DNA from 4 places in the Streptomyces herbicida genome. Region 2 is predicted to be linked to each of the others. Evidence: riboswitches for the same ligand, from Rfam matches in the RefSeq annotation. Region 2 holds a riboswitch; each other region holds the start of a gene.
What was found. Region 2 has a riboswitch for S-adenosylmethionine ahead of Q8A52_RS19520 (aminotransferase class V-fold PLP-dependent enzyme). Riboswitches for the same ligand answer to the same signal wherever they lie in the genome.

Region 1 (7,630 bases), on a different contig from region 2:
AGCGGCGGGCCGCGTACTCGCCGCCGAGCGGCTGAACGAAGCCGGCCAGTTGCGGCCAGTGCATGTTCAGCAGCGGGCGCGCCATCAGCTCGGTGACCCGGCCGCCCTGGCCCGCCGTCCTGCCGGAGGCGAGTGAATTCAATTCGGTGCCGAGTGGGCGGTCGTACATGGCCTTGACCAGGTCGACCTCCGGGTCGGTGAGCAGCGGGCCGACGATCCCGGAGACGAAGCCGGAGGAGAACTCCCTCAGGTCGGCGTCGATGAAGCAGACGATGTCCCCGCTCGTGACCAGCAGGGACCGCCACAGGACCTCCCCCTTGCCGGGGACGGCCGGAATGCGCGGCAGGATGTCGTCGCGGTGGACGACCCTGGCGCCCGCGGCGGTGGCCACCGCGGCGGTGCGGTCGGTGGATCCCGAGTCGACGACGACGATCTCGTCGACCAGCGGGACCTGCTGCATGAGGTCGTGGCGGATCACGGCGACGATGTCACCGACCGTCTCCTCCTCGTTGAGCGCGGGCAGCACCACGGACACCGACTGACCCGTCCGCTGCTTGGCGGCGAGGATCTTGTGGAGGGGGCGATCGGTCACGGACCAGGAGCGGGTGGCCAGCCAGCGCTCGACTTCTTCCAGCACAGTCAGCGGCTCCTCACGTTGTCTCGCGGTTCGGACGACTATCTCAACTGTCCTGGCCTTCGGTTACAGTCTTGAACAACGCCGATGACCATCGCATGTCGAGGGTCGTGGGCGTTTACAACCACATACAGCTCATCCAGAGGGGCAGAGGGACACGGCCCGATGAAGCCCCGGCAACCCTCCAGTCGGTTCTCGTTCTCCAGCGAGGCTCCCGGCTAGGGAAGGTGCCAAATCCGTCTCACGGCGAGATGCGTCGTGAGGAAGATGAGGAGAAAGGGCCTCGCCTCCATGGCTGTGCAGACAGTTGCAAGCACCAGCAATCCCACCGTAGACCTCGGCCCGGCCGCTGCGCTGAGCTGTCGCGAGTGCGGTCACCGGGTACCGCTCGGACCGGTGTTCGCCTGCGAGGAGTGTTTCGGCCCGCTCGAGATCGCGTACGACTTCTCGGCGTACGAAACCGAGGAACTCCGCAGGCGCATCGAGGCGGGCCCCGCGAACATCTGGCGCTACGCGCCGCTGCTGCCCGTCCCCGCGGACGTGGCCGGAAAGCCGAACCTGAACCCGGGCTGGACGGAGCTCGTCAAGGCCGACAACCTGGCGCGCGAGCTCGGAGTGACCGGCGGCCTGTATGTGAAGGACGACTCCGGCAACCCGACGCATTCCTTCAAGGACCGCGTCGTCGCCCAGGCCCTGGAGGCCGCCCGCGCCTTCGGCTTCACGACCCTCTCCTGCTCCTCCACGGGCAACCTGGCCGGTGCCGTCGGCGCCGCGGCCGCCCGGGCCGGCTTCCGCTCCTGTGTGTTCATCCCGCACGACCTGGAGCAGGGCAAGGTCGTCATGGCCGCCGTCTACGGCGGTGAGCTCGTCGGCATCGAGGGCAACTACGACGATGTGAACCGCTTCTGCTCCGAGCTGATCGGCGACCCGGCCGGCGAGGGCTGGGGCTTCGTCAACGTCAACCTGCGGCCGTACTACGCGGAGGGCTCGAAGACCCTGGCGTACGAGATCTGCGAGCAGCTCGGCTGGCGGCTGCCCGACCAGATCGTGGTCCCCATCGCCTCCGGCTCCCAGCTCACCAAGATCGACAAGGGTCTGCAGGAGCTGATCAAGCTCGGGCTCGTCGAGGACAGGCCGTACAAGATCTTCGGTGCCCAGGCCGAGGGCTGCTCGCCAGTGTCGACCGCCTTCAAGGCCGGGCACGACGTCGTCCGCCCGCAGAAGCCGAACACCATCGCCAAGTCCCTGGCCATCGGCAACCCGGCCGACGGGCCGTACGTCCTCGACATCGCGCGCCGTACCGGCGGCGCGGTGGAGGATGTGACGGACGAGCAGGTCGTGGACGCCATCAAGCTGCTGGCGCGTACCGAGGGCATCTTCGCCGAGACGGCGGGCGGTGTGACGGTGGGCGTGACGCAGAAGCTCATCAAGGACGGGGTCCTCGACCCGACCAAGACCACGGTCGTCCTCAACACCGGCGACGGCCTCAAGACGCTTGACGCGGTGGCCGGCACGGGGCTGACCGCGACCATCCGCCCGAACCTGGACTCCTTCCGAGAGGCTGGCCTCGCATGAGCGTGACCGTCCGCATCCCCACCATCCTGCGCACCTACACCGGCGGTCGGGCCGAGGTGACGGCCGAGGGCGCGACCCTCGCCGAGGTCATCGAGAGCCTGGAGAAGAACCACACGGGGATTGCCGCCCGCGTGCTGGACGACCAGGGCAAGCTGCGTCGCTTCGTCAATGTGTACGTCAACGACGACGACGTCCGCTTCGAACAGGGCCTGGAAACGGCGACCCCCGACGGCGCGGGTGTCTCCATCATTCCGGCCGTTGCCGGCGGCTGATCATTACCGTGGGTAACGGCAGTTACCGATAGTTCATCTGATTGCCTCCTCCGTGAGAGAAGCGGAGGGGGCAATTCAGTGTGGTTGAGCGCGGTACAGTTGGGGAACTCGCTCCCGATCTCCGGGTCGGAAGCCCTGGATTCATGCCGTAGACCCGACAAGAAGTAGCCAAAGTGTGCGGGCCTTCTGCGGCATTTGCGCCTTTTATGGGGCCCGACTTGCCCTGAATTCGGGTGAATTCTCACCACATTCCGGACCGGTGGCGTCCAGAATTCTCGTCCGATTGACCTGTTGCAGACGGCAGTTGGACAGATACATTCAGCCGCGGTCGACGCGTTCCGGCGCACGCCCCCAAGCCAATGGGGGGTGAGGTCTGACCCGGATCCGCGAAGTGTGGATCTGTGCAAGGGCCAGTAATAGGGGAGTTAGGCATGGCTCAGGGCACCGTCAAGTGGTTCAACGCGGAGAAGGGGTACGGCTTCATCGCGGTCGACGGTGGTGCGGATGTTTTCGTCCACTACAGCGCGATCCAGATGGACGGCTACCGCACCCTGGAAGAGGGACAGCGGGTCGACTTCGAGATCTCGCAGGGCCAGAAGGGCCCGCAGGCGGACATGGTCCGGCTGGCGACCAGCTGAAGCACGCGTCGACTGACAGCGACGTTCTGTTCATCTTCGAAGGGCCCGTACCTCCCGGGGGACGGGCCCTTCGGTCTGCCCGGGCCGTCCGACCACCCCCCTCGAGGGGCCCCGCTTCGCGGGCGCTTCTTGCACTCGGACGGGGCGAGTGCTAATCATTGGCGTTAGCACTCTGAAGGTGAGAGTGACAACGAAGGACCGGGTCGGTGAGGTCCGCAGGCCGGGTGGGGCAAGGAACCACCGGCCCGTGGGCCGTCCGTCGCGGGCGCGGGCGCGGTCCGAAGGAATCACCCCCAGTCCTGGAGGGACCACTTCACATGGCCAAGATCATCGCGTTCGACGAGGAGGCGCGGCGCGGCCTCGAGCGCGGCATGAACCAGCTCGCGGACGCCGTGAAGGTGACGCTCGGCCCCAAGGGCCGCAACGTCGTCCTCGAGAAGAAGTGGGGCGCCCCCACGATCACCAACGATGGCGTCTCCATCGCCAAGGAGATCGAGCTCGAGGACCCGTACGAGAAGATCGGCGCCGAGCTGGTCAAGGAAGTCGCCAAGAAGACGGACGACGTCGCCGGTGACGGTACGACCACCGCGACCGTGCTCGCCCAGGCCCTGGTCAGGGAAGGCCTGCGCAACGTCGCCGCCGGCGCCAACCCGATGGCGCTGAAGCGCGGTATCGAGAAGGCCGTCGAGGCCGTCTCCGCCGCCCTGCTCGAGCAGGCCAAGGACGTGGAGACCAAGGAGCAGATCGCTTCCACGGCCTCCATCTCCGCCGCCGACACCCAGATCGGCGAGCTCATCGCCGAGGCCATGGACAAGGTCGGCAAGGAAGGCGTCATCACCGTCGAGGAGTCCCAGACCTTCGGTCTGGAGCTGGAGCTCACCGAGGGTATGCGCTTCGACAAGGGCTACATCTCGGCGTACTTCGCCACCGACATGGAGCGGATGGAGGCGTCGCTCGACGACCCGTACATCCTCATCGCCAACTCCAAGATCGGCTCCGTCAAGGACCTGCTCCCGCTCCTCGAGAAGGTCATGCAGTCGGGCAAGCCGCTGCTGATCATCGCCGAGGACGTCGAGGGCGAGGCCCTGTCGACCCTGGTCGTCAACAAGATCCGCGGCACCTTCAAGTCCGTTGCCGTCAAGGCCCCGGGCTTCGGTGACCGCCGCAAGGCCATGCTCGGCGACATCGCCATCCTCACGGGCGGCGAGGTCATCTCCGAGGAGGTCGGCCTCAAGCTGGAGAACGCGACCCTGGACCTCCTGGGCCGCGCCCGCAAGGTCGTCATCACCAAGGACGAGACCACCATCGTCGACGGTGCCGGCTCCTCCGACCAGGTCAACGGCCGGGTGAACCAGATCCGCGCCGAGATCGAGAACAGCGACTCCGACTACGACCGCGAGAAGCTGCAGGAGCGCCTGGCGAAGCTCGCCGGCGGTGTCGCGGTCATCAAGGCCGGTGCCGCCACCGAGGTGGAGCTCAAGGAGCGCAAGCACCGCATCGAGGACGCCGTCCGCAACGCCAAGGCGGCCGTCGAGGAGGGCATCGTCGCCGGTGGTGGCGTGGCCCTGCTCCAGGCCTCCCAGGTGTTCGAGAAGCTGGAGCTGCAGGGTGACGAGGCGACCGGCGCCCAGGCCGTGAAGCTCGCGCTCGAGGCTCCGCTGAAGCAGATCGCCGTCAACGCCGGCCTCGAGGGCGGTGTCGTGGTGGAGAAGGTGCGCAACCTGACCCCGGGCCACGGCCTGAACGCCGCGACCGGCGAGTACGTCGACCTGGTCAAGGAAGGCATCATCGACCCGGCGAAGGTGACCCGTTCCGCGCTGCAGAACGCCGCCTCCATCGCCGCGCTGTTCCTCACCACCGAGGCCGTCATCGCCGACAAGCCGGAGAAGGCCGCCGCGGCCGCTCCGGGCGGCATGCCGGGCGGTGACATGGACTTCTGATCCCTCACGGATCAGCCTGTCCTTTCCGAGGGCGGCACTCCCTGTTCAGCAGGGGGTGCCGCCCTCGGGCGTTTTCCGGCTCGGGCGGTCGGCGGGGCTCGTGCCCGGCTGCGCGCAGGCGGTGACGACAGCGCGTCCGGCCGTCGAAGCGTCCGTCCAGCGCACGGAGTCCGGGTCGAAGTGCGCGATCGGCAGTCCGTCCCCGGTCGGCCGGGAGGCGGCGCGGGCGAGCAGTCGGAGCCGGCCGCCGATGTGGTGCAGGCCGCGGACGTATCCGCCTCAGGCCGGTCAGCGGGGTTCGTAGTGGGAGCTCACCGCGGGCTGGCCCGTGTAGTTGGGGCCCGCGTCGGGGTTCGCGCCGGTGCAGTGGAACGGGAGGCGGACGGCTCGCCCGCCTTGCAGGGTGAGCCGGTGGTGCCGGGGGCTGTAGTCGTAGCCGGCCGCGCGCAGGGCGGTGACGGCGGCGCGGCCCGCCGGCGAACCGTCCGTCCAGCGCACCGAGTCCGGGTCGAAGTGGGCGATCAGCAGTCCGTCCTCGGCCAGCCAGGAGGCGGCACGGGAGAGCAGGCCGAGTTGGTCGCCGATGTAGTGCAGGCCGTGGACGCAGGTGATCAGGTCGTACGTCCGGGACGGGGTCCAGGAGGAGACGGAGGCGACGATCTCCTCCAGTGCGGGCGGGGCCGGCCGCGGGAGGAGCGGGCCCACCAGGTCGACGCCGGTGAGGACCGCGTCCGCGGGCAGGGCAAAGGCGGCTTCGCGCAGGGCGCGGCCCTCGCCGCTGCACAGGTCCAGCCAGGAGGGGGCGGGACGGGCCCTCAGCCGGAGGAGGGGGTCGAGGCCCAGCTCGCGGGCGTAGCTGTTGACCCCGGCCAGGCCCCGCTCGCGGTTCATCGTGTTGTTGGCGACCACGGAGGATCGTTCCAGCTCGGGCGCGGAGAGGAGCGGGGGCTTCGGCATACCGGCATTCTCTCGGGGGCGGGCGCGTGGCCGGGAGCACGTGGCCGGGATCACAGAGGTTCCCCGGGCTGGACGGAATGGTGCCGACGGCGGCGGGGTTCTTGTACAGAAGCACTTGATGCATGTGCACATACCATGTGGTACCCCGAACGAGGAGCCCCCCGCGTGAGCGTCACCGAGTCCGCCCCCTCCCGCGCCGCCGAGATCCTTTCCCGGCCGGTCTCGATCAACGGTCTGACCGTCCCCAACCGGATCGCCATGGCCCCGATGACCCGGCAGTTCTCCCCCGGCGGCATCCCCGGCGAGGACGTGGCCTCGTACTACTCCCGCCGCGCCGCCGCCGGCGTCGGCCTGATCGTCACCGAGGGGACCTACGTCGGGCACGACTCCGCCGGGCAGAGCAGTCGCGTCCCGCGGTTCCACGGCGAGGAGCAGCTGGCGGGCTGGGCGAAGGTCGCCGAGGCGGTCCACGCGGCGGGCGGCACGATCGTCCCGCAGCTGTGGCACATCGGCATGGTCCGCGAACAGGGTCAGCCGCCGTACGCCGACGCCCCCGCCGTCGGCCCCTCCGGCCTGCGCATCGGTGCCACCGAGGCCACCGGCAGGGCCATGGACCGGACCGACCTGGACGCCGTCGTCGGTGCGTTCGCCGAGGCCGCGGCCGCCGCCGAGCGCATCGGCTTCGACGGCGTGGAACTGCACGGCGCCCACGGCTACCTCATCGACCAGTTCCTCTGGGCGGGCACCAACCGCCGCACCGACGCCTACGGCGGCGACCCGGTGGCCCGCACCCGGTTCGCGGCGGAGATCATCGCCGCCGTCCGCGAGGCCGTCTCCCCCGAATTCCCCGTCATCTTCCGCTACTCGCAGTGGAAGCAGGAGGCTTACGACGCCCGGCTCGCCGAGACCCCGGAGGAGCTCGAGGCGATCCTGACCCCGCTGGCCGCCGCCGGTGTGGACGCCTTCCACGCCTCCACCCGCCGCTACTGGCTCCCCGAGTTCGAGGGCTCCGACCTCAACCTGGCCGGCTGGACCAAGAAGCTCACGGGCAAGGCGGCCGTCACCGTCGGCTCGGTCGGCCTCGACGGCGACTTCATCAGGGGCTTCATGGGTGAGGGCTCCCCGCTCAAGGGCATCGACGACCTGCTCGACCGCCTGGAGCGTGACGAGTTCGACCTGGTGGCCGTCGGCCGTGCGCTGCTCCAGGACCCCGAGTGGGCGGCGAAGGTCCTCGCCGGCCGCTTCGACGAGCTGGCTCCTTACGACGCGGCGGCGCTGAAGACGCTGAGCTGAGCCCAGGCGGGCCCGGGGCCAGGGGAGCGCCCTGACCCCGGGCCGGCGGTCCGCCGCGGCGGCGGCTCCGGCCGCGGTAGAGGCGGTGGAGACCGCAGGGGTGAAGGTGTAACAGGGTACGAGCAGAACGGAATTGGGCGGTCATCACTCGTTCGAGTGGGGTGTTGGCCGCCCGGCACTTGTGCCCTCGCCCGTCCGTTCCACCGACAACGGATCAAGGAGCGAACATGACGACACCCGTTCCGCACGACCCCCACAACCGGCCCTCCCACGACCCGCACCGGCCCTCCGAGACGGCCGGCCCCGTGGTGCGGACGACCG
Region 2 (7,630 bases):
CCGAGCGCGTCGTCGCCCTGCTGTTCACGGTCTCGATGCTGGCGACCGTCGGCTTCATCGCCTCGTACGTGGCGATCCCGCACGACAAGTCGATCTTCGTCTTCCCGATCGGCCACCTCAGCGCGCTGAACTTCGCGCTGGGCCTGACCCTCGGCACGGCGCTGTTCTGCATCGGCGCGGGCGCGGTCCACTGGGCCCGCACGCTGATGTCGGACGTGGAGGTCGCCGACGAGCGTCACGCGATCTCGGCGCCGCCGGAGGTCAAGGCGAAGGTCATCGCCGACTTCAAGCAGGGTGCCAAGGAGTCGGCGATCGGCCGCCGTGGGCTGATCCGCACCACCATGTTCGGTGCGCTCGCCCTGGTGCCGCTCTCCGGCGTCATGCTGCTGCGTGACCTCGGCCCGCTGCCCGGGACCTCGCTCCGCCACACCCTGTGGGCCAAGGGCAAGCTGCTCGTCAACATGAACACCAACGAGCCGCTGCGTCCCGAGGACGTCGCCGTCGGCTCGCTGACCTTCGCCAAGCCCGAGGGCCTGGAGGAGACCGACGAGGAGTTCCAGGTCGAGATCGCCAAGGCGGCCCTGATGATCGTCCGGCTCCAGCCGGACAACATCAAGGACAAGCGCGAGCTCGAGTGGTCGCACGAGGGCATCGTGGCGTACTCGAAGATCTGCACCCACGTCGGTTGCCCGATCTCGCTGTACGAGCAGCAGACGCACCACGTGCTGTGCCCCTGCCACCAGTCCACCTTCGACCTCTCCGACGGTGCCCGGGTGATCTTCGGCCCCGCCGGTCACGCCCTGCCGCAGCTCCGCATCGGCGTGAACGACGAGGGCTACCTCGAGGCGCTCGGCGACTTCGAAGAGCCCGTCGGTCCTGCATTCTGGGAGCGCGGATGAGCACCAACGAGAACAACGAGCGACGCGGCAAGGCGCCCGCCGGCGAGCGCGTCGCCGACTGGGCCGACGGCCGGCTCGGGATCTACTCCCTGGCCAAGTCCAACATGCGCAAGATCTTCCCCGACCACTGGTCGTTCATGTTGGGCGAAGTGTGCCTGTACAGCTTCATCATCATCATCCTCACGGGTGTGTATCTGACGCTGTTCTTCCACCCGTCGATGAACGAGGTGGAGTACCACGGCAGCTACGTCCCGCTGCAGGGCCAGCTGATGTCCGAGGCGTTCAGCTCGACCCTGCACATCTCCTTCGACGTGCGCGGTGGTCTGCTCATCCGGCAGATCCACCACTGGGCCGCGCTGATCTTCCTCGCCGGCATGTTCGTGCACATGATGCGCGTGTTCTTCACCGGCGCGTTCCGCAAGCCGCGTGAGATCAACTGGCTGTTCGGCTTCCTGCTGTTCGTCCTGGGCATGTTCACCGGCTTCACCGGTTACTCGCTCCCGGACGACCTGCTCTCCGGCACCGGTGTCCGCTTCATGGAGGGCGCGGTCCTGTCCGTGCCGATCGTCGGCACGTACCTGTCGTTCTTCCTCTTCGGCGGGCAGTTCCCCGGCCACGACTTCGTGGCCCGGTTCTACTCGATCCACATCCTGCTGCTGCCGGGCATCATGCTCGGCCTGGTCGTGGGCCACCTGATCCTGGTCTTCTACCACAAGCACACGCAGTTCGCGGGTCCCGGGAAGACCAACAAGAACGTCGTCGGCATGCCGCTGCTGCCGGTCTACATGGCCAAGGCCGGAGGCTTCTTCTTCCTGGTCTTCGGTGTCATCGCGGCCATCTCCGCGGTCGCGCAGATCAACCCGATCTGGGCCATGGGCCCCTACCGTCCGGACCAGGTCTCCACCGGCGCCCAGCCCGACTGGTACATGGGCTTCTCCGAGGGTCTGATCCGCTTCATGCCGGGCTGGGAGGTCAACTTCTGGGGTCACACGCTCGTCCTGGGCGTGTTCATCCCGCTGGTGATCTTCCCGCTGGTCCTGGTCGCGATCGCGGTCTACCCGTTCATCGAGTCCTGGGTCACCGGCGACAAGCGCGAGCACCACATCCTGGACCGCCCGCGCAACGCCCCGACGCGCACCGCGCTCGGTGTCGCCTGGATGACGGTGTACCTGACGCTGCTGGTCGGCGGAGGCAACGACCTGTGGGCCACGCACTTCAACCTGTCGATCAACGCGGTCACCTGGTTCGTCCGGATCTTCGTCTTCGTCGGACCGGTCCTGGCCTTCCTCCTCACCAAGCGGATCTGCCTCGGCCTGCAGCGCCGGGACCGGGAGAAGGTGCTGCACGGTCGCGAGACCGGCATCATCAAGCGCCTGCCGCACGGTGAGTTCATCGAGATCCACGAGCCGCTCAGCCAGGAGCAGCTGCACACGCTCACGGCGCACGAGCAGTACGCGCCGGCCGAGATCGGCCCGACGGTCGACGAGAACGGTGTCGAGCGCAAGGTGGCGGGCACGCAGAAGCTGCGCGCCAAGCTCAGCGACGCGCTCTACGGCGAGGACTCCCAGATCCCGAAGGCCACCGTCGAGGAGTACAAGGAGATCACGAGCGGCCACGGCCACCACTGATCGCTGCGCACGCCACGCCACGGCAGGGGCTCCGTCCGGTGTTCGGACGGGGCCCTTCGCCATGCCCGGCGGCTGGATAGGGTGGACCTTGTTGAGATTCGCGTCCCGGATGCCGGGACCTCATCCAGGAGCGGCTTATGAGCGCTGTGACCCCCGCTGGAGGCGACACCGCGGCGGGCCGTTCCTGGCCCGAGGTACTGAACGCCCTGCTGGACGGCCGTGACCAGAGCGCCGACGCGACGGCTTGGGCGATGGACCGGATCATGCGCGGCGAGGCGACCGACGCACAGATCGCCGGCTTCGTGGTGGCACTGCGGGCCAAGGGCGAGACCGTCGAGGAGATCACCGGCGTCGTCCGGGCGATGTACGAGCACGCCAAGGTGATCGAGGTGTCGGGTCGCACGGTCGACATCGTCGGCACGGGCGGCGACGGCGCGAAGACGGTGAACATCTCCACGATGTCCGCGCTGGTGGTGGCCGGCACGGGCGCCAAGGTCGTCAAGCACGGCAACCGGGCCGCCTCGTCGGCGTCCGGCTCCTCCGACGTCCTGGAGAAGCTGGGCATCAATCTCGACCTGACGCCCCAGCGGGTCGCCGAGGTCGCGGAGGAGGCGGGCATCACCTTCTGCTTCGCCGTGAAGTTCCACCCGGCGCTGCGCCATGTCGCCGCGGCCCGCGGCCAGTTGGGCATCCGTACGGTCTTCAACGCCCTCGGCCCGCTGACCAACCCGGCCAAGGTCAAGTCCCAGGCGGTCGGTGTCGCGGACCCGCGGCTGGCGCCGATGATCGCGGGCGTCCTGGCCGAGCGCGGCAACTCCTCCCTGGTGTTCCGCGGCGACGACGGGCTCGACGAGCTGACCACGACGTCCACCTCCCATGTCTGGGTCGTCCGGGACGGCAAGGTCACCGAGGAGAGCTTCGACCCGCGGGACGTCGGCATCGAGCTGGTGCCGGTGGAGGCGCTGCGGGGCGGCGACCCGTCGTACAACGCGGAGGTCGCCCGGCGGCTGCTGGACGGCGAGCCGGGCCCCGTACGCGACGCGGTGCTGCTGAACTCGGCGGCGGCCCTGCTGGCCCTCGACCCGGGCGCCGGCACCCTCGCCGAGCAGATCGGCGCCGGGATGGCCAAGGCCGCGGAGTCGATCGACTCGGGCTCGGCCAAGCGGGTGCTGGAGCGGTGGGTGGCCGCCAGCAACGCCTGACACGACCGGTCGGCGGTCCCGCGATCCGGACACGGGTTGCGGGACCGCGATCACTTCACGTACTTTCCTGTTCAGGTCATGAGTGACAGTCATGAGGCCCCGGCCGACTGTCCGGCAACCCTCCGTCCGTGGCGGGGTGCCCCGGGTGAGGACCAGGTCGTAGGCAGCGAGGTCTACGGCAAGCGCGGACCCCTCGTACACCAGGGGTCCTGGTCGTCGAGGGAGCCTTCTGTGAGCAAGCGAATGCGATAGGGCGTAGAGCCCCGCCTCCGCGTACCCCTTTCACCTTCCCCACGCTCGAGCCGTGCGCGCTCGCGTGGTGGTTCCGCCTTGCCTCTCACGGGAGTTCACCATGTCCGTCTCCACCGCTGCCGCCGCCCGGACCGTTTGCAGTGACATTCCGGGGCCGCTGCCCGTTCTGGGCGGGGATGTCACCGTCCCGCTCGTCACGGGCGGCGAAGTCACCTACGCCGCGCTCGACTACGCGGCCAGCGCCCCCGCCCTCCAGCGCGTCTGGGACGACGTGGCGGCCTACGCCCCCTACTACGGCAGCGTCCACCGCGGCGCCGGCTACCTCTCCCAGCTCTCCACCGACCTCTTCGAGAACGCCCGCAAGACGGTCGCCGAGTTCCTCGACTGCCGCGACGCCGACCAGGTGATCTTCACCCGGTCCACGACCGACTCCCTGAACCTGCTCGCCGCCGCGCTCCCCGCCGACTGCCAGGTCTTCGTCTTCGAGACCGAGCACCACGCCTCGCTGCTGCCCTGGAAGGACGCCCGGGTCAGCTACCTCGACGCCCCGCGCAGCCCGCGAGAGGCGGTCGAGACCCTGGAGCGGGCCCTCGCCGACCGCACTGCGTCCACTGAAGGGGGCCACGGCCCGGCCCTCGTCTGTGTCACGGGCGCCTCCAACGTCACCGGCGAGCTGTGGCCGGTCCGCGAACTGGCCGCCGCTGCCCATGCGCACGGCGCCCGGATCGTCCTGGACGCCGCCCAGCTGGCCCCGCACCACCCGGTGTCGGTCCAGGACCTGGACGTGGACTGGGTCGCCTTCTCCGGCCACAAGCTGTACGCCCCGTTCGGCTCCGGCGTCCTGGCCGGCCGCGCCGACTGGCTGCGCGCGGCCGAGCCGTACCTCGCGGGCGGCGGCGCCAGCCGCAAGGTCAGCCGCCGTACGGACGGGGGAGTGGCCGTCGAGTGGCACGAGACCGCCGCCCGCCACGAGGCTGGCTCCCCGAACGTCATCGGCGTCTACTCCATCGCCTCCGCCTGCAAGGCCCTCACCGAGGCCGGTTTCGACACCCTGGTGGCGCGTGAGGAGTACCTGATCCGCAAGGTCCGGGAGGGCCTGGCCGAGGTCCCGGAGGTCCGCGTCCTCTCCCTCTTCGGCGACGACGCCCCGCGCGTCGGTGTGATCTCCTTCGTCGTCGAGGGCTGGAACAGCTCGCACTTCGCCGCCGCGCTCTCCGCCGAGTACGGCATCGGGGTCCGCGACGGCCTGTTCTGCGCGCACCCGCTCGTGCGCACCCTGCTGGGCAGTGACCCGCAGACCCAGGGCGAGTGCGGCGCTCCGGAGGCCGCGCCCGGTGAGAAGTCCCTCAACGCCGTCCGCGTCAGCTTCGGCGCGGGCACGCCGGACGAGCACGTCGAGCGGTTCGTGAACGCGGTGAAGGAACTGGTCCGGGACGGCGCCAAGTGGCAGTACCGCACCGAGGACGGGCGCTGCGTCCCGGCCGTCTGATCGCCGTACGTCACCGCGGTATACGCTCCCCCTGTCAGCCGGACTCTTGACGGGGGAGCACGGGGTGGACGCGCTGCGCGCGGCGGATCCGCGGCGGATCGGGCCGTACGAGGTCCTGGGCAGGCTCGGCGCGGGCGGGATGGGCGAGGTGTATCTCGCCGAGTCGCGCACCGGACTCAGGCTCGCGGTGAAGGTGGTGCGGGCCGAGCACGCCGAGGACCGCACTTTCCGGGCCCGGTTCCGCCATGAGGTGCGGGCCGCGCAGACCGTCGGCGGCGCGGGCACGTACACCGCGCGGGTGGTGGACGCAGACACCGGGGCGGAACGGCCCTGGATGGCCACGGAGTTCGTCGAGGGCCCGAACCTGCGGGACGCGGTGCTGGACGGGGGCGCGCTGCCCCGGTCGGCGGTGCGGGTCCTGGCGGGGGCGCTCGGGGAGGCGCTCGCCGCCATCCACGCCAAGGGGATGGTCCACCGCGACCTGAAGCCCTCCAACATCCTGCTGGGCGCGGACGGCCCCCGGGTCATCGACTTCGGGATCGTACGGGCCCTGGAGGCCACGTCACTGACCCGCACCGGCGCGGTGGTGGGCTCGGTCGGGTACGTCTCGCCCGAGCAGATCCGCAACGGCGGCCAGGTGGGACCGCCGAGCGACATCTTCTCCCTGGGCGCGGTCCTGGCCTACGCGGCGGCCGGACGCGAGCCCTTCGGCGAGGGCCAGGACTCGGTCGTCCTGCTGCGCATCCTGACCCGCGACTTCGACCTGTCCGGGGTGCCGGAGGAGCTGCGCCCGCTGGTGGCGGCCTGCCTGCGAGAGGACCCACTGGAGCGCCCGACCCCGGCGGACCTGCTGGCGTCCACCGGCCATAGCCCGACCTCACTGCGCGCCGGCATCCGCCCGGGCTGGTACGCGGGCACACCCGACCCCACACCGCGCCACGCCGCACCCCACTGGATCCCGACCGACCGCGCGAGCGGCGTGGAGTACGCGGCCCCCCACACCCCCGCGACCACCGCACCGGGCACCGACACCTCCGCGCCGCCCGCTGCCGCGCCAGTGACGGGAGCGGCCGCGCCCGGCACCGCCATCGCCACCACCACCGCCGAGTCTGCGCCTGATGTCGTCGCGCCGGGGACCGGACCCACCGTGCCCGAGCCTGACGGCGACGACCCCGCGTCCGGCGCTGCCACACCTGCGACCGATACCGGCGCATCTGCGTCGGCCGCTGCCATACCCGGCACGGATATTGCCGCGTCCTTGACCGACGCCGGTGCGCCGGGGACCGGCGGCACCGCGCCCGTAACCGATGCCGATCAGTCCGCGACCGGAAATGCCCTGCCGGTCGTCGCTGTCACCGCGTCCGTGACCGACGGCGCCGCACCGGTGGCGGATGCCTACGCGGCCCGGGTCGAATCGGGCGTCTCCGTGATCGCCCCTGTCGCGCCCGAGGCCGAGGCTGTTGCACCCGGGACCGATGTCGACGTGTACGTGAGCGCCGCTGCCGCGCCCGAGGCCGAAGCCCCCGTGCCCGATGCGAATGCGACCCCCGTTGCCGCACCCGGGAACCGGGCCTCCGGAGCCGTGACCGCCGTCGCCCCGGCCGGTGTGGTGGCTCCCGGGCGACGGCGGCTGTTGAAGGTGCTGGCCGGTGGCGCCGTGGTTGCCGCGGGGGCCGGGGTCGGAGGGGGGCTCTGGCAGCAAGGGGCGGGGAGCGAAGGCGAGGGGGGCGACAAGTCCGTGGGGGCGCCCCGCGCCGGCGGGAAACGTACCGGCGGGCCCGCCGTGCTGCGGTGGCAGTACGACGTCGGTGGCCTCGGCGGGCTGGACGGTCCCTGCGTCGCCCTCGCCCCGGACGGCTCCGCCGTCTGCATCGGCAGCTCCAGCGGCACCCTGCACGCCGTCTCCCGCACGGGAAGCCGCCGCTGGAAGATCAAACTCGGTGACGAAGTCTCGACTCCCGTGGTCACCGCGGACGGCGTCTTCTGCGTGACCTGGGACCACGACCGCAACCTGCGCCGCCTGCGCGCCGTGGCCCTCGACGGCACCCCGAAGTGGCAGCAGACCCTCGGCGACCACGGCTACAGCATCCCGGTCCTGCTCGGTGACCACGTGCTCGTCGTCATGGGCAGCACCGACGCCGGCGGCCTGCGCTGCGTCGC
Region 3 (7,630 bases), on a different contig from region 2:
CGCTCGGCGAAATGGACGTGCGGGCCCGTCAGCGCGGCCCAGGCGGCGTTGTCCAGGATGTGCGATTGCGTCGGGCTCGGGAACACGGCGTGGTGAACGCTGGTGGACATTGCGGTGCGGAGTCTCCGTATCGGGAACGCGGCCGGGACTCCACCGGGGCACGGCGGAGTCCGGTGGGCGGACGACGGTCAGGAGTTGTCGAGCGGCAGGCCGGCCGGGTTGACCTCGGACGTGGCGACGGCCTCATTGGAGAGGTTGTAGGCGGCGAGCCACTTGGCGTACTGACCGTTCTTGATCAGATAGTTGATGGCGTCAGCGACGGGCTTGGCGAGCCCGCTGTCCTTCTTGGTGGTCGCCGCAATCAGCCCCTGCAGAGTGGCACCGGCGCCGGAGAAGGTGCCCGCGCTGCGGGTCGGGTTGGGCGACTCGGCGGTCTGCGTGATGTGGTAGGCGATGCCCGGGTTGGCGGCGAAGTAGGCGTCGATCTTGCCGCCGGTCAGCGCCAGGTTGACGGTGTTCTTGCTGGCGTAGTTCTTGACGGTGAGGGTCTTGCCCTCCTTCTTCAGCTTCGTCTGCCACTCCAGGAGGATCTTCTCCTGGTTGGTGCCGTTGTCGACGGCGACGGTCTTCCCGGCGAGGTTCTCGTAGTTGCCGTCGAAGTTCCAAGTGCTCTTCTTGAGCACCTCGAAGCCGAGGTTGTCCTTGCGGTAGGAGGCGAAATCGTACTTCTTCTTGCGCTCCTCGGTGTCGGTGATGTTGGCGAAGGCCACGTCGACCTTGCCGCTGTCGATACCGACGAACATGTTCTCCCAAGTGGAGTTCTGCAACTCGGGCTTGAGGCCGAGGACGGCAGCGACCAGGCGGCCGAAATCGGGTTCGGCGCCGGTGAGGGTCTTCTGGTCCGAGCCGATGTACGCCAGCGGCGGGAAGCCGTCCGGCAGGGCACCGACGCCAATCTTCAGCACGCCGCTCTTCCTGACCGTCGGGGGCAGTTCGGCGCTGATCGACTTGACGTCGGACACCTTGAGTGGGGTCGGCTTGGCGGCCCCGTTGGACAGCTGTCCCACGGTGACCGTGCCGGCGGCGTCGGCCGTGACGGCGGCGTCGCTGCTGCCCCCGCAGGCGGCGAGTCCGGCGGCGAGCGTGGCGACGACGGTGCCTGCGGTGAGACCGCGGAGGAGTCGGCTGCGGAAGCTGAGGGTGCGCATGGCTGTCCTTGGTGATGAGCGGTGTGCGATGAGAGATGAGGTGGGGCAGGCGGCGGTCAGAGGACTTTGCTGACGAAGTCCCTGGTCCGCTCGTGCTTGGGGTGGTCGAGGACCTCGGCCGGCGGGCCTTGCTCGACGATCTTTCCGCCGTCGATGAAGACGACGCGGTCGGCGATCTCGCGGGCGAAGCCGATCTCGTGGGTGACGATGACGAGGGTGGTACCGCTGGTCGCCAAGTCCTTGATGACGGCAAGGACTTCGCCCACGAGTTCGGGGTCGAGGGCGGAGGTGGGTTCGTCGAAGAGGATGACGCCGGGGCTCAGGGCGAGGGCACGTGCGATGGCCACCCGCTGTTGCTGGCCGCCGGACAGCTGCCGTGGATAGGCGCCGGTCTTGTCGGCCAGGCCCACCCGTCCGAGGAGTTCGCGGGCGATTTCCTGGGCCTCGGGCTTGCTGAGTTTCCCGGTGGCGACCGGGGCGGCGGCCACGTTGTCCAGCACGGTCAGGTGCGGGAAGAGGTTGAAGTTCTGGAAGACGAAGCCGATCCGGCTGCGCTGGGTGAGGATGGCCCGCTCACTCAGCTCCTTCAGCCGCTCCCCCTGACGCCGTACGCCGATCAACTCGCCGTTGACGCTGACGTAGCCGACCTCGGGCTTCTCCAGGTGATTGATGACCCGCAGCAGCGTGGACTTGCCGGAGCCGGACGGACCGAGGATCACGGTGACCTCGCCGGGCCGGACGGCCAGGTCGATGCCGTCCAGCACACGGTGAGTGCCGTACCACTTGTGTACGTCGTGGACCTCGACGGCGGCGGGCGCGGCCGCCAGGGTCCCGGGGGTGTCGGTGCTCATACGGCGGCCTCCCTGCGCGCACGTTCGCGCAGGTCCCGCAGGCCGGTGCGGAGTTTCTGCAACGGGGTCGGCGGCAGGGTGCGGATGGCGCCCCGGGCGAAGTACCGCTCGACGTAGAACTGGACGACGGACACGGCACTCGTGAGGATCAGGTACCAGACGGTGGCGACCAGCAGCAGCGGCACGATGTCGCCGGGGTAGGTGCTGCCCATCGTCTGCACCGAGCCGAACAGGTCGAGCAGCGACACGTAGAACACCAGGGATGTGCCCTTGATCAGGCCGATCAGCTGGTTGACGTAGTTCGGAGTGATGGACCTGAGGGCCTGCGGGAAGACGATCCGGGTGAACTGGTAGCTCTGGGGCAGGCCGAGCGCGGCAGCGGCCTCGTGCTGGCCCTGGTCGACGGAGAGGATTCCGCCGCGCACCACTTCGGAGGCGTAGGCCGCCTCGTTGAGGCTGAGGCCGACGACGGCGACCACCATGTCGGAGGCGAGCCGCGACTCGTCGAAGGTGAAGAAGGCGGGCCCGAAGGGCACCCCGAGGCTCAACGTCTGGTACAGGGCAGAGAAGTTGTAGAGGAAGATCAGCACGACGATCAGCGGCACGGACCGGAACAGCCAGGTGTACACCCAGCTCACCGCACGCAGCACCGGACTCCCGGAGAGCCGCCCCAGCGCGATCAAGATCCCGCCGAGCAGCCCCAACACCGCGCTGAACGCGGTCACTTCGAGGGTGATGACCAGCCCGTCGAGGACGGTGGGGCGCAGGAACCAGTAGCGGAAGCGGTCCCACTGGTAGAACGGGTTGGTCACCAGCCCGTGGGTGATCTGGGCGACCAGCAGGAGCACGGCAGCCGTGATGATCCAGCGGCCGGGACGCCGGAGCGGAAGGACTCGCTGCGCCGCCAGGGGCTTCGGCACGGCGGGGGTGTCGGGGCGGGGGATCGCCTCGGCGGGCGGTGCTGATCCGGAGGACACAGCGATGCCGGGAGGTTCACTCATGGAGGGCTCCATCGGTTACGGACACCCAGGACCGCGGAAAGCGGCAGCACCACACCGCGCGGGAACGGCTCGGCACGAGGCGACGCACGGGTACACGCGATGCGGGGGCTGGGCGGGGAGAGGGCGCACCGCGACAGCGGTGGTCGTCAGAGACTCAGAGAGCCGTCAGCCTTGACAGAGGGCGCGGCAAGCGACCGTACACAGCGCGCTGTTGACGCGCAGCAGGTCGACGGAGCGGTCCGTGCACAGCACGACGCGGCCGCGGAGCCGCCATGCGGCCGTCCCGTCAGCTGCGTACATCGCTGTCACCATCACTTCTCCGCCCCTGGGGCATCTCGGTCTGAGCCGCAAGTTAGGCAGGTACCGAAAAGAATGTCAATCCGCGTGACCACCAGGTGAGACCGCATGCTCGGCCTTCTTGACGGCGTCACGGAGCTCACTGAAACTGACGGGGACGGTCACGATTGTCAGCGCCACGGCGCGGGTTCGCCCCGCTCATGTGGTCATCGGCCCCGGCCCGCTGACAGGCAACCCTTCCACCGCGACGGGGTGCCCCGGGTGACGACCGGGTCCCGCCGGTGCGGCGGGGCAAGCGTGGTCTCGCGTCTCGCGAGCCGGAGGTGGGACTGGTGGGAATGCCCTGGAACGACTTGACGAGGCGCCTGCACATCGATCTGTCGCGGGTCTCCAGCGCTTACTGATCCGCCACCCGTCCGCGCCATCCGGACCGGTGCGGCAAGCTCAGTCGCTCCGCATTCGGCCGCCGGTGCCCACAAGGCGGCGGTAGCTTGCTCGTTCCCAAAGGGAGAGTCATGCCCGAGACAACTTCACCCAGTTCCAGCACAGACAACTCCAATGCCGGCAACCAGAGTTCGTCCGCTTCGGGCCATCGCCCCAGCGCGGCCGTACCGTCCCCCCTCCCCCACCTCTTCCACAGCCGTATCGGCGTCGGTCTGGCCGGCGGCTTCTACCCGGCACCGCACCGCTACGAACTGTTTCTGTCGGGGAGTTGTCCCCGCTCGCTGCGCATCTCCATCAGCCTCGACCTGCTCGGCCTGAAGGACTCGGTCGCCACCACACTCCTGGCTCACCCCGCCGAGACACCCGACGCCTTCGCCTCACTGCGCCGCGCGTACGAAGCCACGGTGCACCACTACGACGGACCACTGAAGGCGCCCGCGCTACGCGACCGGTGGAGCGGGCGCATCGTCAGCAACCACACCCCCGACATCCTCCGCGACCTCGCGGGCCTGCTGTCCGGTCACGACGGAGCCTGCCCCTCCGCGCTGCGCCCGCCAACCCTCGCCGCGGACATCGACGCCCTCTGTGACCTGCTGGATCGGGATGTCACCCCGGTCGCCGAGTCCTCAAAACGATCGGCGGCACTGGAACTGTTGGAGCGTCGGCTCGCCGGGCAGCCGTATGCGCTGGGCGAGGCTCTGACGGCAGCGGACGTAGACCTGTGGGTGGCGCTCGTCCATCTCGGCCCGGCCGACACCCTCAGCTCGCACCCCCGGCTCCGGGACTACGTACGCCGGCTCGGCAACCACCCCGCCTTCCCGGCCAGGACCGACCCGGTGCCTGACGCGGCGTGAGCCCAGCACACAGGTGCCCGTCGCGAGCGGCCAGGACGGATCCTGGGACCATTCCTCCAGGGAACCGTCATACAAGGCGATGTCCCGACGGCCCAGGAGCGTGAGGGCGAGAACCGTGCCGACGGCGGAGATGCCGCCTCTGCAGTAGAGGATCAACGGTGGCTCGTCGCCCTTGAATACCGTGCCAACGCGTTAGGCGAGTTCGGTGGCGGGCAGGAACCGGCCCGGGCCGTTCGCCGACGACACGGCGGCCGACGCCCCCGGGGGTGCGGCGTTCACCTCACCGTCCAGCAGCGCATCGGCACTGCCCATGATGATCTCGGCGTGCGCGTGCCGGTAGACGTCCAGCTCCGTGATCGGCCGCACCCAGGTCGAACCGCGGCAGGCGGGTCGGAGATGTTGTTCACGCCCTTCCTGACCAGGAGGTCGTGTTGCGTGACCGTCGACAGTGCGAGGCGGGCGGCACCAAGCTGCGCCGCGCCAACGGCCTCGTCGGTGCTGTGATCGTGACCACCGCCCGGTACACCTGGACGCCCGGCGGCGGTCCCAAGGTCACGCCGCCCGAGGACGACGCTCACTCGGGCGCAGCCAGGAGGAGCTGGAACCGCGTGTCCTGGCCGCACTCGCCCACCCGGTCGGATCGGCGAGGTCACCCTGCAGCTGTCCGCGAGGGTAGGACGTGGCTGGGCCCGGGACGGTATGACGGCGCAGCAGCTCCTCGAGACGGTCGTCCAGGACATGCACTGAGCCAAGACACTCCGCAAGACGGTGCGGCTGTCGCACGGCTGAGCCGCCACCGGGGAGGACCACGAGGAGAACACCGGAGGGGAGCCGGTTCTCCTCCTACCACGGGTGCCGCCGTTCCGGGGGAACGGCGGCACCTGCTTGGACGAAACCCTTGTCCGGGGCCTCGACGCGGCCACGCAAGGACTCCAGGACGGAGAGCCTCTCGTTGTCCAGCCAGTCGGCCCGCCGGCTCCCCATGCCCGATCGTGACGCCGCTTCAGGTCAGTCCCCCTATTCGGCGTGCCCTCCACGACTCGTCGAGGCAAGCGCGCATCAACCCCTGGTAACGGCGTCCGGCTGCTTCGCGGCAGCATCCGAATACGCGATAGGGCCCGGCAGGAACTGCTCGTCCAGGCCTGCGCGCACTACGCCGGCGCGCCACCGGCTCGGTCCAACTCCGCCAGCAACCGAGGCCAGGTGGCCTCAAACCCGGGGTGCAGACGAAGCGAGCCCATCTCGGCGGGCGTGCACCAACGGTAGGCGGCTCCCTCCCCGTCTCCACGGCGTGGAGAAAGCGGCGCCAGGAGGTCCGCGACGACGGTGTGATACGTCCATCCGCCGTGGTCGTCCACGAACGTCAACAGGTGACGTACCGTCGCAGCAGTGCCCAGTTCTTCGACGAACTCCCGGCAGGCCCCCTCCCACGGACTCTCGCCGATGTCCAGCGCACCGCCGGGGATGCCCCAGCTGCGGCCGTGATGAACCCACCAGGATCGCCGCTGAAGCAGGAACCGGGGCCCCTGACGCACCAGCAGCCCTGCCGCGCCATGCGGGCCCCAGTGGCGGCACCCTCGCCGGTCTCTGACGTATCCGCGGCTGCTGTCGACCATGCTGCCTCCCCCATACGGCGCGCCACCGAACAACAAACTCAACCCGGCGACCGCCTCTCACCCCAAACAAGTCCACCCCCGAACCTGTCACACGGCACCGCTTCCAACACGCCGAACTGTTGGAAACAACGCGCACATCGAACCAGTAACGGGGCCGTTCCTGGCGCCGAACATCGCCCGGAGGCGATCCCTTCGGGCCACAGCCCGAGACGATCGTGGATGCTGCTGGATACCTGCGTCAGCGTCCGAATTCTCGGCTCCGACCGCCGCCCCAACACCCCGGGCCGAGTCAGGAAACGTGCAATCGAATCATCCGTGCAGGTCAGCGGCACGACACCCACTCAGGTTGCTCCGCTATCGGACTCGCCGGCTGCGGATTCAGTCCGTTGTAGCAGAGTTGACTCTCCGACACCTTGCGAGGAACATCTCCGCAGGTCAGGGGCCCTGCTGAAGTGGAGCCGGTGGGACGCGAACCCACGGCCGACGGATTTTCCTCGGCGATTGCTCCAACTCAGAGGGGAGCCTCGAACCCATCCGCAGCGAGCTTCCATTCCAACGCGAAGTGACTCCGCCTCCGGCGGGACAGAGCCTCATCGGCCGTAATCGCATGAGCTAGGTGCAACCTTCTATTGAATATTGTCTGGACCATTGTCTGACTGCGTGGGCTCCTGTAGCACTGTGCGCGGAGCTGTTCCTTCCGTCACCCCACACCGGGAGAGCGCATGTCCCAGTCCGTACGGAGCCGTGCGCCCAGACTGGGCGGCGTGCTCCTCACCGCACTCTTGCTGCTGTCCGCCACGGCAAGAGCCGGGGCCGACGGTGTCGGCGCCGGCGACACCGCCACCACCGTCACCGTGGACGACTCGGTCCAGGGAAGCGGTCGGGACCAGTTCGACTACCACGGCTCCGGCTGGGGCCACGCGCGCGGCGAAGGCGCGCCCGCCAATCCCTATGAGGGCACCAACAGTTGGACCGAGCACGCCGGCGACTCGGTCGACTTCACCTTCACCGGCACCCAGCTCACCTTCCGCGCGGTCACCGACCCCGGCCATGGCATCGCCGCCGTATCCGTCGACGGGAGCACCCCCGTCGACGTAGACCTCTACAGCGCCACCCGCACCGGCGACATCCCCTTGTGGACCAGTCCCAGGCTGGCCGACGGCCCGCACACCTTCACACTCACGTCGACCGGCCGGAAGAACGAGGCCTCCGGTGGCACCGCGGTGACCATCGACCGCATCGATTTCGTCGGTGAGGCACCCGTTCCGGGCAGGACCGACATCATGGTGGACGGCTCCGGCACCGGGCGCACCTTCGACGGCATCGGCGCCATCAGCGGCGGCGGAGGCAACTCGCGGC
Region 4 (7,630 bases), on a different contig from region 2:
ACGGTCGGCGACCTGCTCGACCACCGCGAGGTCATGGCTGATGAACAGCGCCGCGAAGCCCAGCTCCTGCTGGAGTTCGGTGAACAGGTCGAGCACCTTGGCCTGGACCGACACGTCGAGGGCGGAGGTGGGTTCATCCGCGATCAGCAGCGGGGGCCGCAGGGCGAGCGCGCGGGCCAGTGCGGCGCGCTGGCGCTGGCCGCCGCTGAGCTCGTGGGGGTAGCGGTCGGCGTAGGAACGGGGCAGGTGGACCGACTCCAGCAGCGCCTCGGCCTCGGCCCGGATGGCCTTCGCCCCCAGTTCGCGCCGGTGGACGTTCAACGGTTCCGCGATGCTGTCGGCTATGGTCAGCAGCGGGTTGAAGCTGGTCGCAGGGTCCTGGAAGACGAAGCCGATGTGGCCGGCCCGGCCGCGGGTGCGGCGGCGGGTCGTCAACTGCTCGCCGAACACATCGAGTCGACCGCCGGTCACGGACGCGAGGCCGGCGACGGCCCGCCCGATGGTGGTCTTGCCGCTGCCGCTCTCCCCGACCAGTCCGACCACCTCCCCCAGCCCGATCTCGAAGCTCACGCCGTCGACGGCCCGGAAGCCCTTCCTGCCCAGTCGGCCGGGATAGTCCACGACAAGGCGGGAGGCCCGTACGACCTTTTGTTGCCCGTCGTACGGTGCGGAAGCTTCCGTACGGCCTCCACCCCCGAAGACGGGTACGGCGGCCAGCAGTTTCCGCGTGTACGGGTGAGCGGGCGCAGCGAACAGCTCGCGGACCGGGGCCTGCTCGACGACCTCGCCCTCGCTCATCACGGCCACGCGGTCCGCGAGGTCGGCGACCACGCCCATGTTGTGCGTGATGAGGAGGACGGCGGTGCCGAAGTCGGTACGGCAGCGGTGGAGAAGTTCCAGGATTTCCGCCTGGACGGTGACGTCCAGGGCCGTGGTGGGCTCGTCGGCCACGATGAGTTTGGTGCCGAGGGCCAGGGCCATGGCGATGACGGCGCGCTGTTTCTGGCCGCCGGAGAGCTGGTGCGGGTAGTGGTCCACGCGGGTGGCCGGGTCCGGGATGCCGACCTTGTCGAGCCAGTCGACGGCCAGAGCCCGGCGTTCGGCCTTGCTGCCGCCGCGGCCGTGGGCACGCAGGCCCTCGGTGAGCTGCCAGCCGATGGTGAAGACCGGGTTGAGCGCGGTGGACGGCTCCTGGAACACCGCCGCGGCGTGTGTGCCACGCAGTTCACGGAGCCTCGCGGGAGGTGCGGTGAGGACGTCCTCGGCCGGGTCTGCGGTGCCGTCGCCGAGCAGGACACGGCCACGGACGGTCGCCGTGACCGGCAGCAGGCCCAGGACCGACTTGGCGGTCACGGTCTTGCCGCTGCCGCTCTCGCCGACCAGGGCCAGCACCTCCCCGGGAGCGACGCAGAGGTTCACCCCCTTCACGGCCTGGGACGTTCCGGCGTCCGTGGCGAAAGAAATGTGCAGGTCCTCGATGCGCAGCAGGTCAGTCATCGTTCGCGACTCCTTCCGTGCCGGCGATGGTCGAGGCGCCACGCCGCCGCAGCCGCGGGTCGGCCAGGTCGGTCAGGCTCTCACCGAGCAGGGTGGTGCCGAGCACGGTGAGCACGATGGCCAGGCCGGGCGGGATCGCCGTCCACCACAGGCCCGAAGTGACGTCCGCGACCGAGCGGTTGAGGTCGTAGCCCCACTCTGCGGCCGAGTTGGGCTCAATGCCGAAGCCGAGGAAGCCGAGGCCGGCGAGGGTGAGGATGGCCTCCGAGGCGTTGATGGTGAAGATCAGCGGGAGGGTGCGCACCGAGTTGCGCAGCACGTGCCGGAACATGATCCGCCAGGTCCCGGTACCGATCACCCGGGCCGCGTCCACGAAGGGCTCCGCCTTCACGCGGATCACCTCGGCCCGTAGGACACGGAAGTACTGCGGTACGAAGGCGACGGCGACCGAGCAGGCGGCCGCGCCGAGGCCACCGACGAGGCTGGACTGTCCGCCGCTGATCACGATCGACATGACGATGGCGAGCAGCAGCGGCGGGAACGCGTAGAGCGCGTCGGCCAGGCCCACCAGGAGCCGGTCCAGCCGGCCGCCGAGATAGCCTGAGGCCAGGCCGAGAACCGTGCCGGGGACCACCGACAGCAGCAGCGCGGCGAGGATGATCTCCAGGGCGGTGCGGGCGCCCCACACCATGCGGGACAGCACGTCGTAGCCCGCGATGGTGGTGCCCAGCAGGTGCTCGCCGCTGGGATGCTGCTGCGAGCCGAACAGCCCGCCGGCGTCCCGGAGTTGCGCGTAGCCGTACGGAGCGACCAGCGGCCCGACCAACGCGGTGAGCACGAACAGTCCGGTCAGGACCACGCCGGTGACCAGCATGGTCCGTTGCACGCCCGCACTCGCCCGCAGGGGCAGCGGCAGCCGTCGTAGAAGAACCTGCGCCACGGCTCAGTACCTCACTCGGGGGTCGATCAGGGCCGCGATGACGTCGACGAGGAAGTTCGTCACCGCCACGACGACGGCGAACAGGACCACGATGCCCTGCACTGCCGGAAAGTCACGGACCGTCAGGTAGTGGGCCAGTTCGAAGCCGAGGCCCTTCCACTCGAAGGTGGTCTCCGTCAGCACCGCTCCGCCGAGGAGACCCGCGACCTGGAGCCCGAGGACGGTGACGACGGGGATCAGGGCGGGTCGGGTGGCGTGCCGGGTGACCAGACGGAAGGGTGCGACGCCACGTGAGCGGGCGGCCTCGACGTAGTCGGAGTTCAGCGTGCCGATCAGGTTCGTGCGGACCAGGCGCAGGAGAATGCCCGCGACGAGCAGCCCCAGTGCAAGGCCGGGCAGTACGGCGTGCTTCAGGACGTCTGCGACCGCCGCCCCGCTGCCGCTGCGCAGGGCGTCGACGAGGTAGAGCCCCGTCGTGCTGGTCTGGCTCTGGAGGAAGAGCTGGACGTCGGTGCTCGCCCGGCCGGACGCGGGCAGCCAGCCGAACTGGATCGCGAAGACGAGCTTGAGCAACAGGCCGACGAAGAACACGGGCGTGGCATAGGTGAGGATGGCGAACAGTCGCAGAGCCGCGTCGGGCGCGCGGTCCCGGTACGAGGCCGCCGCCATGCCCAGCGGGACGCCCACGATCAGGGCCACGGCCAGGGCGTAGAAGGCGAGTTCGACGGTGGCGGCGCCATAGGTGCCCAGCACGTGTGTCACCTGCTGGTTGTCGGTGACCGTGTGGCCGAAGTCGCCGGTGACCAGGGACTTCAGATAGTCCAGGTACTGGGTGAACAACGGCCGGTCGTAGCCCGCCTGATGAAGCTTGGCCTGGAGCTGGTCCGGGGTGAGCCGATCGCCGAAGGCGGCGCTGATCGGGTCGCCGGTGGCACGCATCAGGAAGAAGACCAGGCTGACCAGGACCAGCACGGTGGGGATGATGAGCAGGAAGCGGATCACCAGGTAGCGGGCGAGTCCGTACCCGGCGGCGCCGTCGCCCGAAGTGGTGACGGCGCCGGGGGTGTCCTGTGTCAGGGCGCTCACTTCTTCGCAAGCCCCGTCCAGCGGAACTGGTAAGCGCTGTTCAGCTCATCCGGCACTCCGCTGACGTCGGTGCGGGTGACGATCGCCGTGGACCCCTGCAGCAGCGGCAGCAGCGGCACCTGCGCGGCGGCCTTGTCCTGGGCCTGCTTCAGCAGTTCGGTCCGCTTGGCCGCGTCGGTCTCGGTCTCCTCCTTCTTGATCAGCGCGCGTACGGCGTGGTCGTCATAGCCGTTGGCGACCCAACTGTTGGCCGCGTAGAAGGGCGAGAGGTAGTTGTCGGCGTCGAGGTAGTCGGCGTACCAGCCGAGCTGGTACAGCGGGTACAGGTGCTTGACGCGGTCCTTGCCGTACTGGGTCCACTCCGTGGACTGCAGGTTCACCTTGAACAGGCCGGTGGCCTCCAGCTGGGTCTTGATCAGCGCGTACTCGTCCGCCGAGGACGAGCCGTAGTGGTCGCTGTTGTACTGCAGGTTGAGGGTGACCGGGATGCTCACCTTCGCCGCCTTCAGCTTCGCAGCCGCTGCCGTCTTGTCGGGGCCGCCCTTCTTGTCGCCGTAGAGCGACTTGAAGGCGGGTGTGGCTCCGGCGAGGCCGTCGGGCACCGAGCTGTAGAGCGGCTGGAAGCTGTTCTTGTAGACCTGCTGGGCGAGTTGGGCCCGGTCGACGGAGTCGGCGACAGCCTGCCGTACGGCCAGCGCCTTGGCCTTGTCGGCGTTCTTGGACTTGGTGCCGTACGGCTGGGTCTGGAAGTCGAAGACGATGTACCGGATGCCGTTGCCGGAGCCGGTGTGGACCTTGATGTCCTTCTTCTTGGCCAGGTCGTCGAGGTCGGCGGTGGTGAGGGTGCGGTAGACGGCGTCGATGCCCCCTTGCTGGACGTCGAGCTTCAGATTGCTGGCGTCGGTGTAGTACTTGAGCTGGATGTTCTTGGTCTTCGGGGTGCCCTGCTGGCCCTGGTAGGCGCTGTTGGCGGTGAAGGAGACCAGGGAGTTCTTGTCGTAGCTCGTGACGCCGTACGGCCCGCTCCAGGGCTTGCCCGCGACGACCGACTTGTCGTCGAGGATCTTGTCCGCCGGGAAGACCTGCTCGTCGACGATGTAGCCGGCCGCCGTGGACAGCACCTGTGGGAACAGCGTGTCGTTGGCCGACTTGAGGGTGAAGACGACGGTGGCCGAGTCCGGGGCGGTGACGGAGGCGAGGTTGTACAGGAGCGACGACGGGCCGTTCTCGTCGGCGATCTTCAGCGTGCGATCGAAGCTGAACTTGACGTCAGAGGAGGTCAGTTGGTGCCCGTTGGCGAACTTCAGGCCCTTCTTGAGGGTGACCGTGTACTCCTTGGGTCCCGTCAGCTTGATACCGGTGGCCAGGTCCGGGGACGCCTCCGTGGAGCCGTTCTTCACGCCGAGCAGGGTCGAGTAGACCTCGGTCTCGATGGTGCCGGAGCCCGCGTCCCAGGCGCCCGCCGGATCCAGGCTGGTCACCTGGTCCGTCGTGCCGATGGTCAGCGCCTTGATCGAGGCCGCGTTGCCGCCGTCCTTGGTGCTGGTGCATCCGGTCAGGGCCACCAGGAACGCCGTACCGAAGGAAAGGGCGCCGAGGCCGGTTCGGAGCGATCTGGGCGTGATGTGCTGTGTCATGGCTGGTCTCCGCTTCCGCATGGGCGGGTACGCGACGGAGCCGCGCCGGGCTGGACCTGCCGGACGGCGCGCGTTGTCGCGTGGGAAGGTGAAGGAAAAGAGAGTTGACGATGCGTCGGCGCGTTTCCCGCCGACGGCTCAGTCAGTTCTGACAGAGACAGCTGCAGACCAGCAGCAGATCCACATGACGTCGGGAGCACAGCACGAGGCCACTTGCCACGCCGTCCTCCTGGGGGTGTCGTCGGCGCACGGGCCGAAGGAAACGCACTTGCAGAACAGGGAAATCCGCCGAGCCTTCACCTGGGGCACCCCGCTGCGTCGAGGGTTGCCGTCCGGCCAGCCAGGGCTTGATCACCGGAACTCGTAGCTCGCGCTCACCGTAGATCGACAATTCTCTCGGCGTCAAGAGTTCGCCCTGGCGGGATGACCTGCGCAGGCGCGGCTGTTGCACGGACAACCATATGTGCAGGCCCAGCTCGGCCAGGATCTCGGCGGCAATGGAGGCCCGTCTGCAGCACCGCCCCGGGGAGGGATGTCGGCTCGCGGCTCGGTGATGACTTTCCGAGCCCGCCAGGGTCCGCCTGCCGTGCTCCACCCACGACTGCCCCTCTGGTTGGCCAAAGTACAGTCGACAAGATGCGGGATGGGACCGTCTCAAAATCGACGTGTGCAAATCAGGGCGAACCAGTCACGTCCGAACAACTACGTATCGGCATACGAGACGCTGCCGAATTTGTGTTGTTCTTGTGAGAGGCGCTGCTACTGTTCCCGCCGTGATTCGGACATCCACCCCGGCGTTGACGCGGCGTCGCGCCGTCGACCTGATGCGCGTGCGCAGCGCGAGCTGTTGCCCCGGCGTCGCCGTGGCCTGCTGCTGAGTCTGAACCGACACTCACACGCGCGCTCACTCCTCCCGGCCGTGACCCCCACGTGCGCGGGCACGCCTAGGCGAATCCTTCTCCCGGACGTTCGGCCCACGGCCGTTCGGCTTCCGGTGTTTCAGTCCTGCGGTCATCCGCTTTCCCGCTTTCCCGTGCCTGCGTCCGCCGCACCCGCGCTCGCTGTTCCCGCGCGCATGCTGCCTGCCCGTGGGCCGCCTTCCGAGGAGTTCAACCATGCGTCTGAGACGTACCTCCGTCGTGGCGATCGCTGTCGTCGTCGCCACGCTCGCCTCCCCTCTCGTCCTGACCTCCGGTACCGCGTTCGCCGATCCCGGCGCGGGGATCGCCGCCCACCAGTTGGTCGGCGTCGGCTCGGACGTCACCCAGGACGTCCTGGACGCGCTGGCCGGTGAGACGGTCAACGGCACCAGCTACGCCGCGACCGCCGTCACTGCGGACGGCTACACGCTCGCGTCCTACGACGCGACCGAGCCCGGCACCGGCTCCACGACCTCGCAGATCCAGACCCGGACGAGCGGGCCGACGTTCCTGCGTCCCAACGGCGCCAATGCCGGCCGCCTCGCCCTGAGCGACTCGGTCGCAGGCGGCAACTACGCCGTCTCCTCCAGTGCCAACGACGGCACGGTGAACATCCAGGACCAGATCGACTTCGCCCGCAACACCAGCGCGCCCGCGGTCTCCGGCACCGCGCTGACCGCGATCCCCTTCGCCCGGGACGCCGTGGGCTACGCAGCCAAGGGCTCCGCGCTCGCCCAGCTGACGAAGCAGCAGCTGCACGACATCTACACCGGGGCGCTGACGGAGATCAACGGGGTCAAGATCCACCCGTTCATCCCCAACTCCGGCGCCGGCACCCGCACCTTCTTCCAGAAGGCCATCGGTGTCACCGACGCCCAGCTCGGCAGCAACGTCGACACGCTGGACTACGACGGCAAGGCGGTCCAGCAGAACCGTCTGAACAACGTCATCGAGAACGACGGTGACATCGTCCCGCTCTCCGTCGCCAGCTTCGTCGCCCAGCACAACGGCACTGCCCCGGACCGCAGTGCGACCTCCGTCGCGGGCGGCGCGTTCCTCGGCGCGCTGGACGAGGCGAACAGCGGGACCTACACCGCACCGGTGATACAGAACGCCGACGGCACGATCTCCTCCAACCCCGATTTCTTCGCTGACACCACCTTCGGCCGCGACGTCTCCAACGTGGTCTCCACTCGGGCCATCGACCCGACCAGCGTCTTCTTCAACCAGCCCCTCTACGACGTCTTCGTGACCGACGACAGCCACACGGCGGCGCTCGCCTCCAGCTCGGCCCAGTCCGTGATCGGCAAGTTCGGCTTCCTGAACGTCAGTTACAACGGCATCGCCGACCCGACCAACAAGCACGTCAAGCGGGGCGGCCTGGAGGACGGCAACCTCTCCTCGGCGGTCCCGGCGGCCCCGTCCGTGACCGCTACGCCAGGCGCCGGTGCGCTCAAGCTGTCCTGGGCCCCGGCTTCCGGTGCCGCCGTGAGCGACTACCGCGTCACCGTGCAGGACAGCACCGGCGCGGCCGTGGGCGGTTACGCTTA

Region 1: it holds a riboswitch for S-adenosylmethionine, as region 2 does, so the genes downstream of both, thrC (threonine synthase) here and Q8A52_RS19520 (aminotransferase class V-fold PLP-dependent enzyme) in region 2, are expected to answer to the same signal.
Region 3: it holds a riboswitch for S-adenosylmethionine, as region 2 does, so the genes downstream of both, Q8A52_RS26135 (glutathione S-transferase C-terminal domain-containing protein) here and Q8A52_RS19520 (aminotransferase class V-fold PLP-dependent enzyme) in region 2, are expected to answer to the same signal.
Region 4: it holds a riboswitch for S-adenosylmethionine, as region 2 does, so the genes downstream of both, Q8A52_RS47080 (ABC transporter substrate-binding protein) here and Q8A52_RS19520 (aminotransferase class V-fold PLP-dependent enzyme) in region 2, are expected to answer to the same signal.

Annotation. Positions count from the first base shown of each region.
Region 1 covers NZ_JAUYWJ010000002.1:551,234-558,863, reverse strand. Annotated here, with positions in the region: gene Q8A52_RS06280 (glucosyl-3-phosphoglycerate synthase) at 1-637, opposite strand, end outside; SAM riboswitch class I at 767-908, shown strand; gene thrC (threonine synthase) at 926-2,209, shown strand; gene Q8A52_RS06270 (ubiquitin-like small modifier protein 1) at 2,206-2,481, shown strand; gene Q8A52_RS06265 (cold-shock protein) at 2,913-3,119, shown strand; gene groL (chaperonin GroEL) at 3,437-5,059, shown strand; gene Q8A52_RS06255 (methyltransferase domain-containing protein) at 5,348-6,016, opposite strand; gene Q8A52_RS06250 (NADH:flavin oxidoreductase) at 6,182-7,309, shown strand; gene Q8A52_RS06245 (carboxylesterase/lipase family protein) at 7,537-7,630, shown strand, end outside.
Region 2 covers NZ_JAUYWJ010000008.1:365,476-373,105, reverse strand. Annotated here, with positions in the region: gene qcrA (cytochrome bc1 complex Rieske iron-sulfur subunit) at 1-899, shown strand, start outside; gene qcrB (cytochrome bc1 complex cytochrome b subunit) at 896-2,527, shown strand; gene trpD (anthranilate phosphoribosyltransferase) at 2,665-3,729, shown strand; SAM riboswitch class IV at 3,804-3,920, shown strand; gene Q8A52_RS19520 (aminotransferase class V-fold PLP-dependent enzyme) at 4,082-5,470, shown strand; gene Q8A52_RS19515 (protein kinase domain-containing protein) at 5,535-7,630, shown strand, end outside.
Region 3 covers NZ_JAUYWJ010000013.1:30,615-38,244, reverse strand. Annotated here, with positions in the region: gene Q8A52_RS26155 (GNAT family N-acetyltransferase) at 1-110, opposite strand, end outside; gene Q8A52_RS26150 (transporter substrate-binding domain-containing protein) at 189-1,208, opposite strand; gene Q8A52_RS26145 (amino acid ABC transporter ATP-binding protein) at 1,265-2,059, opposite strand; gene Q8A52_RS26140 (amino acid ABC transporter permease) at 2,056-3,060, opposite strand; SAM riboswitch class IV at 3,517-3,661, shown strand; gene Q8A52_RS26135 (glutathione S-transferase C-terminal domain-containing protein) at 3,873-4,655, shown strand; partial or broken gene Q8A52_RS48935 (sulfurtransferase) at 4,710-4,811, opposite strand; gene Q8A52_RS26130 (hypothetical protein) at 4,848-5,021, opposite strand; gene Q8A52_RS26125 (NUDIX hydrolase) at 5,807-6,271, opposite strand; gene Q8A52_RS26120 (NPCBM/NEW2 domain-containing protein) at 6,994-7,630, shown strand, end outside.
Region 4 covers NZ_JAUYWJ010000045.1:13,522-21,151, forward strand. Annotated here, with positions in the region: gene Q8A52_RS47065 (ABC transporter ATP-binding protein) at 1-1,497, opposite strand, end outside; gene Q8A52_RS47070 (ABC transporter permease) at 1,490-2,437, opposite strand; gene Q8A52_RS47075 (ABC transporter permease) at 2,441-3,523, opposite strand; gene Q8A52_RS47080 (ABC transporter substrate-binding protein) at 3,520-5,160, opposite strand; SAM riboswitch class IV at 5,420-5,529, opposite strand; gene Q8A52_RS47085 (Ig-like domain repeat protein) at 6,276-7,630, shown strand, end outside.